One region of the Clostridium sartagoforme genome, then DNA from elsewhere that is predicted to be linked to it. Evidence: a T-box and tRNA genes for the amino acid it is inferred to sense, from the RefSeq annotation. Region 1 holds a T-box; the other regions hold tRNA genes.

Region 1 (2,265 bases):
AGTAGATTACTTATTAAATAAGATATTGGCAGTGCCAGCAATATTAATAGCTTTTGTAGCACAAGGATATGCCAAAGCTAAAGTAGCAGATAAATTAGGCGATAAAACACCAAGATTTCAAGGAAGATTAACATTAAATCCAGCAGCTCATATAGATTTAATGGGCTTTATAATGATATTATTAGTTGGCTTTGGATGGACTAAGCCTTTAGATACTAATCCAAGAGCATACAGAAGAGGACAGAAGGATGCAATAAAGGTAACTATGGCAGCACCTCTTGCAAATTTGTTAGTAGGATTTATTGCTATGTTTATATATGGATTATGGGCAATTACAGCATATAAAATAGTTCCTTCATCATCATACAATATTGTGGGCATGGCTTTACAATATATATCAATAATAAATATAAATTTATTTGTATTTAATTTAATACCACTTCCTGGTCTTGCAGGATTTGAATTATTTAAGGAGCTAAGTCCTAAAAACTTTTATAAAGTTGCAGATATTCTTTATCAATATCAAATGTTTATTCTTATAGGGGTGGTCTTATTAGGAAGATATATATTAGCAATACCTTCAGGTTTAATAATTGAATTATTCAGTAAAATAGCTTTTGGAATTTTAGGATTAATATTTTAAAAAAGTTTATAAAAAGACATTGCTGTATTTAGTAAAAGATTAATATTTAAACTTATAAGTATATAATTACTAATTATGAATTATTATATATACCTTTTATGTTGACAATAAAAGTTTTGTTTATGTATAATGTTTATATTAAAATAAAATAAGTATTAATATCAATGAAGAGAAGAGTACTATATTTGATTCTTTAAGCGAGTAAGGGGTTGGTGTAAGCCTTATAAGATAGAGTATTAGGAAGAGAGTCTTGGAGATAGCTACTGAAATTTTATTAGTAGGATAGTTCGTATTGCTGCGTTAAAGCATTGAGTGGCATTTTATGCAATCAGAGTGGTACCGCGGAAGTTTTCCGTCTCTTATTTAGTTAAGAGACGGATTTTTTATTTTTTAATTAATAGTGAAACTTAAGGAGGATATAATAATGGATTACAAGAAAAAAGTTGCGCAAGCAATAAGTAAGCATGTTGATATGGATATTGAAAGTATAGAGAAATTAATTGAAATTCCACCAAAGAGCGATATGGGAGATTATGCATTTCCATGTTTTCAACTAGCAAAAGCTTTCAGAAAAGCTCCTAATATGATATCAGAGGAATTAGCAAGTAAAATAAGTAATGAAGGATTTGAAAAGATAACTAATATTGGACCATATGTTAATTTTTTTGCAGATAAAAGCATATTTACTAAAAATACAATAGAAAAAGTATTAACAGAGGGAGATGAATATGGTTCATCTAATATTGGAGAAGGAAAAACTATTTGTGTTGAATATTCATCACCTAATATAGCAAAACCATTTCATGTTGGGCATTTATTTACAACAGCTATAGGAAATTCTCTATATAAGATCTTTAAAAAAGAAGGTTACAATGTTCAGGGAATAAATCACTTAGGAGATTGGGGAACTCAATTTGGAAAACTTATATCTGCATATAAAAGATGGGGAAATGAAGAAGCTTTAGAAAAGAATGCTATAGATGAACTTTTAAGAATATATGTTAAATTCCATGATGAAGCAGAAAAAGAGCCTTCACTTGAAGATGAAGGAAGAGCTTATTTTAAAGCGTTAGAAGATGGTGATAAAGAAGTAGAAGCCTTATGGAAGAGATTTAGAGATTTAAGTTTAAAAGAGTTTGAAAGAATATATGAAATTTTTGATGTTAAATTTGATTCATATGCAGGTGAGGCATTCTATAATGATAAAATGGATGTTGTAGTAAATGAGTTAAAGGAAAAGAACTTGTTAGTAGAAAGTAATGGAGCGCAAGTAGTTATGCTAGATGAGTATAATATGCCTCCGTGTATAGTGTTAAAGGGTGATGGAGCATCAATATATGCAACTAGGGATTTAGCAGCAGCCATGTATAGAAAGAAAACATATGATTTCTATAAGAGCATATATGTAGTTGGGACACCACAAGCTTTACACTTTAAACAAGTATTTAAGGTTTTAGAGCTTGCAGGACATGAATGGGCAAAAGATTGTGTCCATGTAGGTTTTGGTCTTGTAAAGTTTGCAGATAGAAAACTTTCAACTAGAAAGGGCGAGGTCATTCTATTAGATGATTTAATTAGAGAATCTATAGATAAAACTTTAGAAGTAATAAATGAAAAAAATC
Region 2 (2,265 bases), on a different contig from region 1:
AGGGAACGATATAAACATATTTTATAATTATTATTTAAAATAGTTATTATATAAGAAAAGATACTTTACTATAAAAAGTAAAAAAATGTTGTTGGAAAAAAATGTATATGGTAAACTTATTATATGGTCTTTAAGGGAAAGAATCTAGAGCTGTTATGAAGGGAGTTATTATGGTGGCTAATAACGAATTTATGGGAAATGGATTATTAGATAATAAACGAGACATAAGTGAAATTATATTAGAAGGGGACTTTAATTTTACAAAAGAAGAATTAATAAGTATCATAGCACAATTAAATGGAAAAAGTGGTAGGCAGGAAAATTTTTTGCTTAATATTTCTCATGACCTTAGAGGGCATTTAAATGTAATATTAAGTATAATGCAATGTATAGATTATGGAAGTCTATGTATTAATGATAAAAAAGTATTAGAATATATGAATATGGTAAAAAGAAATAGCTTAAAGATGTTAAAGCTAATAAATAATTTAATAGATACAACAAAGTTAGAAAATAATTATTATGTTTTAAATAAAAGGAATATAGATATTATATCTATGGTTGAGGGAACTATAAGTTGTATAGATAAGTATGCAAAGCAAAAGGATATTCAACTTATATTTGATACTAATGAAGAGGAATGTATAATGTCAGTTGACCCAGAAGCTATAGATAGAATTATAATGAATTTAATATCAAATGCTATTAAATTTTCATATAGTAACACAAATGTGTATATAAATATGCTTGTTATAGAAGATAAAATAAGGATTTCTATAAAGGATGAGGGGCCAGGAATATCACAAGAATATCAAGAGAAAATATTTAATAGATTTTATCAAGTCTCTAAGAAGGACAAAAAAGACGGTTATGGCAGTGGAATAGGATTAGATTTAGTAAATTATTTAGTAAGATCTATGAATGGAGAAATAGAATTAAAAAGTCAATTAGGAAATGGTAGCGAATTCATAATAACATTACCTATAGAAATTGGAGATGAACAAGATAGTTTGGAAAGAGATTTTTGTATGAGAGATAATAGTGGAAAAATACAAATGTTAGAAATAGAGTTTTCGGATATATACAACAATTAGTTGCTTGATTTATTTAAATAGGTATGATAATATAAATATTGTTAAAAAACAATATGCGGTGGTAGCTCAGTTGGATAGAGTAGCTGGCTACGAACCAGTTGGTCGGGGGTTCGAATCCTCTCCGCCGTACCAAAGAGATCTTGAAAATAATAAGTTTTCAAGATCTTTTTTATTTTAATACTAAAATTCTATATTAAGTTAAATTATTTGTAAATATGAATAAAATATAAATAATATGAAAAATATTTAGAACTTGGTGGAGAAAAAGTCACGGTTAACAAGGGTAGTAATGATGGTATCATGTTAAGGAATATATTTAGCTAGAAAAATAAAGAAATTTCCTATATGTTAGGAAATTTCTTTATTTCTATAATTATTTTTCTAATTTATAATAAGTATTAATATAGTAGTTAAATTAACCATTAATAGAAGACTTAATAGTTCAGTTATAATATAATAAAGTTAATTACTAAATTACTATTATTGAAATAAATGGGGGGAATATTATGAGATTAATTGTAAATTGTGATGACTTTGGATATAGTAAAGCTGTGAATTATGGAATAATTGAAGCTTATAAAAATGGAATTGCAACAAGTGCTACTTTAATGGCAGGAATGCCTGGATTTAATCATGCACTAGAACTTATTAGGGAAAATCCAGGACTAGGTTGTGGAGTTCATCTTACTTTAAGTGCATATAAACCAATATTAAAAACACATAAAACAATAGTAAATGAAAAGGGAGAATTTTATAAAAATCTATTAGAATGTAAGGATTTAAATAAAATAGATTTAGATGAGGTTTATAATGAATTTTGTGCACAAATTGAAAAAGTAACAAATGCTGGAGTGAAGATTACCCACTTAGACTCTCATCATCATGTTCATACTTTAGAGTTTTTAAAACCAGTTATTGAAAAAATTATAAGTAAATATAACTTACCAATAAGAGGTGGTTTAAATTATAAATTAAATCATGATAAAGTAGTACCTTTTGAAGGGATATTCTATGGTGAAAATACTTCTGTAGAAACATTTAAAAAGATTATAGAAAAACAATATGATATAGTAGATGTTATGACTCACCCAGCTTATGCAGATAGCTTTTTAATGGAAAGTAGCTCTTATAATATAAAAAGGTTAGAGGAACTTAGTATTCTTACATCAGA
Region 3 (2,265 bases), on a different contig from region 1:
TCAAGAGTGGAATATCACAAGATGGGCCTATAATTCCACGTAAATATACAGTTACTCATTCAGATGAAACCGGCGAGATATTAGTAACAGTAGCTAAGCATTATGATAAATCTAATATAAGTAATAAGAGGGATGAGGTATTTGCTAGATGGTTCCAAAATGGTAGAAATTACGTTTTATGTTTATATTTGAATGTAGATGGAATTGAAAGGGATAAGAATAAAATAGAAATAAGAAATAAAATTTTTAGAGAAAAGCTACCTATAGCTATTACAGCTATAAGACAAGGCGACTTAGAATTAATTAAAAAACATAATAATTTAGATGAAGCAGATATATTTATCAAATTTAATTCAAGATATGAGGAGTTTTATAAGGTTGAAAATTGGGGGAAATTAAAAAATTATAAATATATAGATGATTATGATGAATATGAACTTGAGGAAGATGAAGAAGAAAAGTGGGTAGAAGAAAGAAAAAATTCTCTTATTAGAAAGAAGAAATGTAAAATTACTATGCAAGAAAGCATCATACTTAATCTTCTAAATCCATATATAGAAAATAGACTATGTGTTTTATATGGAAGTAATATAAGATACAATATTGAAAAATGTGAAATAGTAGATATAGAAGAATTAAAAACTTTAGATGGATGTGAGAAAATATATGAAGTATTTATAGTAACAAAAATAAAAATGAATTCTATTAGTAGGAATGTTTCAATAGAGTTTATTGTGAAGCCAAACAATGTGATAGTTAAAAAGGTAAAAGAATAAATAATGGCTATGGAGTATATTATAGTAGTAGGATAATGTTGACATATAATTAATGTTATTATACAATTTATTTGTTGATTATGTCTCCATAGTTCAATGGATAGAACAGTCCCCTCCTAAGGGACAGATACAGGTTCGATCCCTGTTGGGGATACCACAAAGCATTCAAACCTTGTAATATAAAGGATTGGATGCTTTTGTTTTTTATATAAAATTTAAAGATTAATTTAGCAGTGATTAAAATATACTATATTAAATAACTTTCAATGATACGAATAATAACTTTAGTATTCATGATTATTTAGGTGTAATAGTTAGTTCTCCATTTCCAATCACTACTAATGAGTATTCAGGGTTTAGCGGAAGTGTGGTATCTATATCTAGTGTGTTTTTAGGCAGACTTACGTTTTGAAGTAAAAGATAATTTTCATCAAAAATTAACACCCTGATATCATTAGTTTTTGAAGAATTTCTAATTGAATAAGTGTTATTTTTCGAGATATTAAAATCGGATAAGCTATAAATGCCCTGTTTATAGGTTTTAGGATTAGTTAGTGCAGGTGTTAAACCAATTATATTAAATGATAAATATATAGAGAATAAAATTGTAAGAATAAACTTCTTCATAATGACTATCAATCCTTTCTCTGTACTTAAGACACAAAACTTTATGAAGTTTATTTTTAAGTTTTTTTAAAACAGAATAACTATTAAGCGTTAATAGGTGTTAAATATAGCTCTCCTTTACCAATTAGTAATATGGTATAGTCAGGATTGATGGGGACTGTATCAACTTTCGGTGAATTAGGTGGTAATCTTAATAATTCTACTACACCTAGGTTTTCGTCAAAAACAAATAAATACATATGTTCAGTTCTAGAAACATTTTGAATAGTGAAAGTACTAGTTTTTGATGTATTAAAATCAGATAAAGTATAAATACCCTGTGCATATATATTACTCTGAGAAAAAGCGCACTTTAACCCAATTGTATTAAAAATCAAATAAAAGGATATTAAAAATGCTGAAAGAAATCTTTTCATTTTTTCACCACCTTTCCACTTTATTCTGTGTAATAAAAATGATAGTATTCAGTATATGCTTAGTTTTTTAAGTAAAATTTAGTAATGTAGATAATTTACAAGGTTATACACAGGATATACATGAAAATGAAGCTAAGTTGTGGATAAAATATTATTAGCTGTGAATTAAAAGATAGATTTTTTATATAAATAAAAAATTTTAATTATATAAGTTATATATGGCAAATATCATATAGTATAGAATATTTATTGGAAGTTATATTAAAATAAATTATCAATTTTAATATATGATATAATAAAATAAAAATATTTAATTTAGGAGTGTGAATTAATTTGGAGAGTTATACGTGGCAGATAGTATTATTAGTAATATTATTGTTGATGTCAGGATTTTTCTCTATGTCAGAAACTGCCTTAATGGCACTAAGTAAAATTAGAATAAGACA

Evidence for each region. The T-box of region 1 lies ahead of argS (arginine--tRNA ligase). A T-box ahead of a tRNA ligase gene usually reads a tRNA of that ligase, here a tRNA-Arg.
Region 2: it has a tRNA-Arg gene. The T-box ahead of argS (arginine--tRNA ligase) is inferred to sense a tRNA for this amino acid. The anticodon was not compared.
Region 3: it has a tRNA-Arg gene. The T-box ahead of argS (arginine--tRNA ligase) is inferred to sense a tRNA for this amino acid. The anticodon was not compared.

What each region holds. Positions count from the first base shown of each region.
Region 1 covers NZ_BAAACH010000039.1:204,669-206,933, forward strand. Annotated here, with positions in the region: gene ABDZ60_RS18250 (site-2 protease family protein) at 1-643, shown strand, start outside; T-box leader at 799-1,006, shown strand; gene argS (arginine--tRNA ligase) at 1,068-2,265, shown strand, end outside.
Region 2 covers NZ_BAAACH010000003.1:196,550-198,814, reverse strand. Annotated here, with positions in the region: gene ABDZ60_RS01690 (DUF1189 family protein) at 1-14, shown strand, start outside; gene ABDZ60_RS01685 (ATP-binding protein) at 171-1,094, shown strand; tRNA gene ABDZ60_RS01680 (tRNA-Arg) at 1,150-1,226, shown strand; gene chbG (chitin disaccharide deacetylase) at 1,601-2,265, shown strand, end outside.
Region 3 covers NZ_BAAACH010000002.1:56,143-58,407, forward strand. Annotated here, with positions in the region: gene ABDZ60_RS00505 (staygreen family protein) at 1-776, shown strand, start outside; tRNA gene ABDZ60_RS00510 (tRNA-Arg) at 859-933, shown strand; gene ABDZ60_RS00515 (FimB/Mfa2 family fimbrial subunit) at 1,074-1,403, opposite strand; gene ABDZ60_RS00520 (hypothetical protein) at 1,487-1,819, opposite strand; gene ABDZ60_RS00525 (HlyC/CorC family transporter) at 2,153-2,265, shown strand, end outside.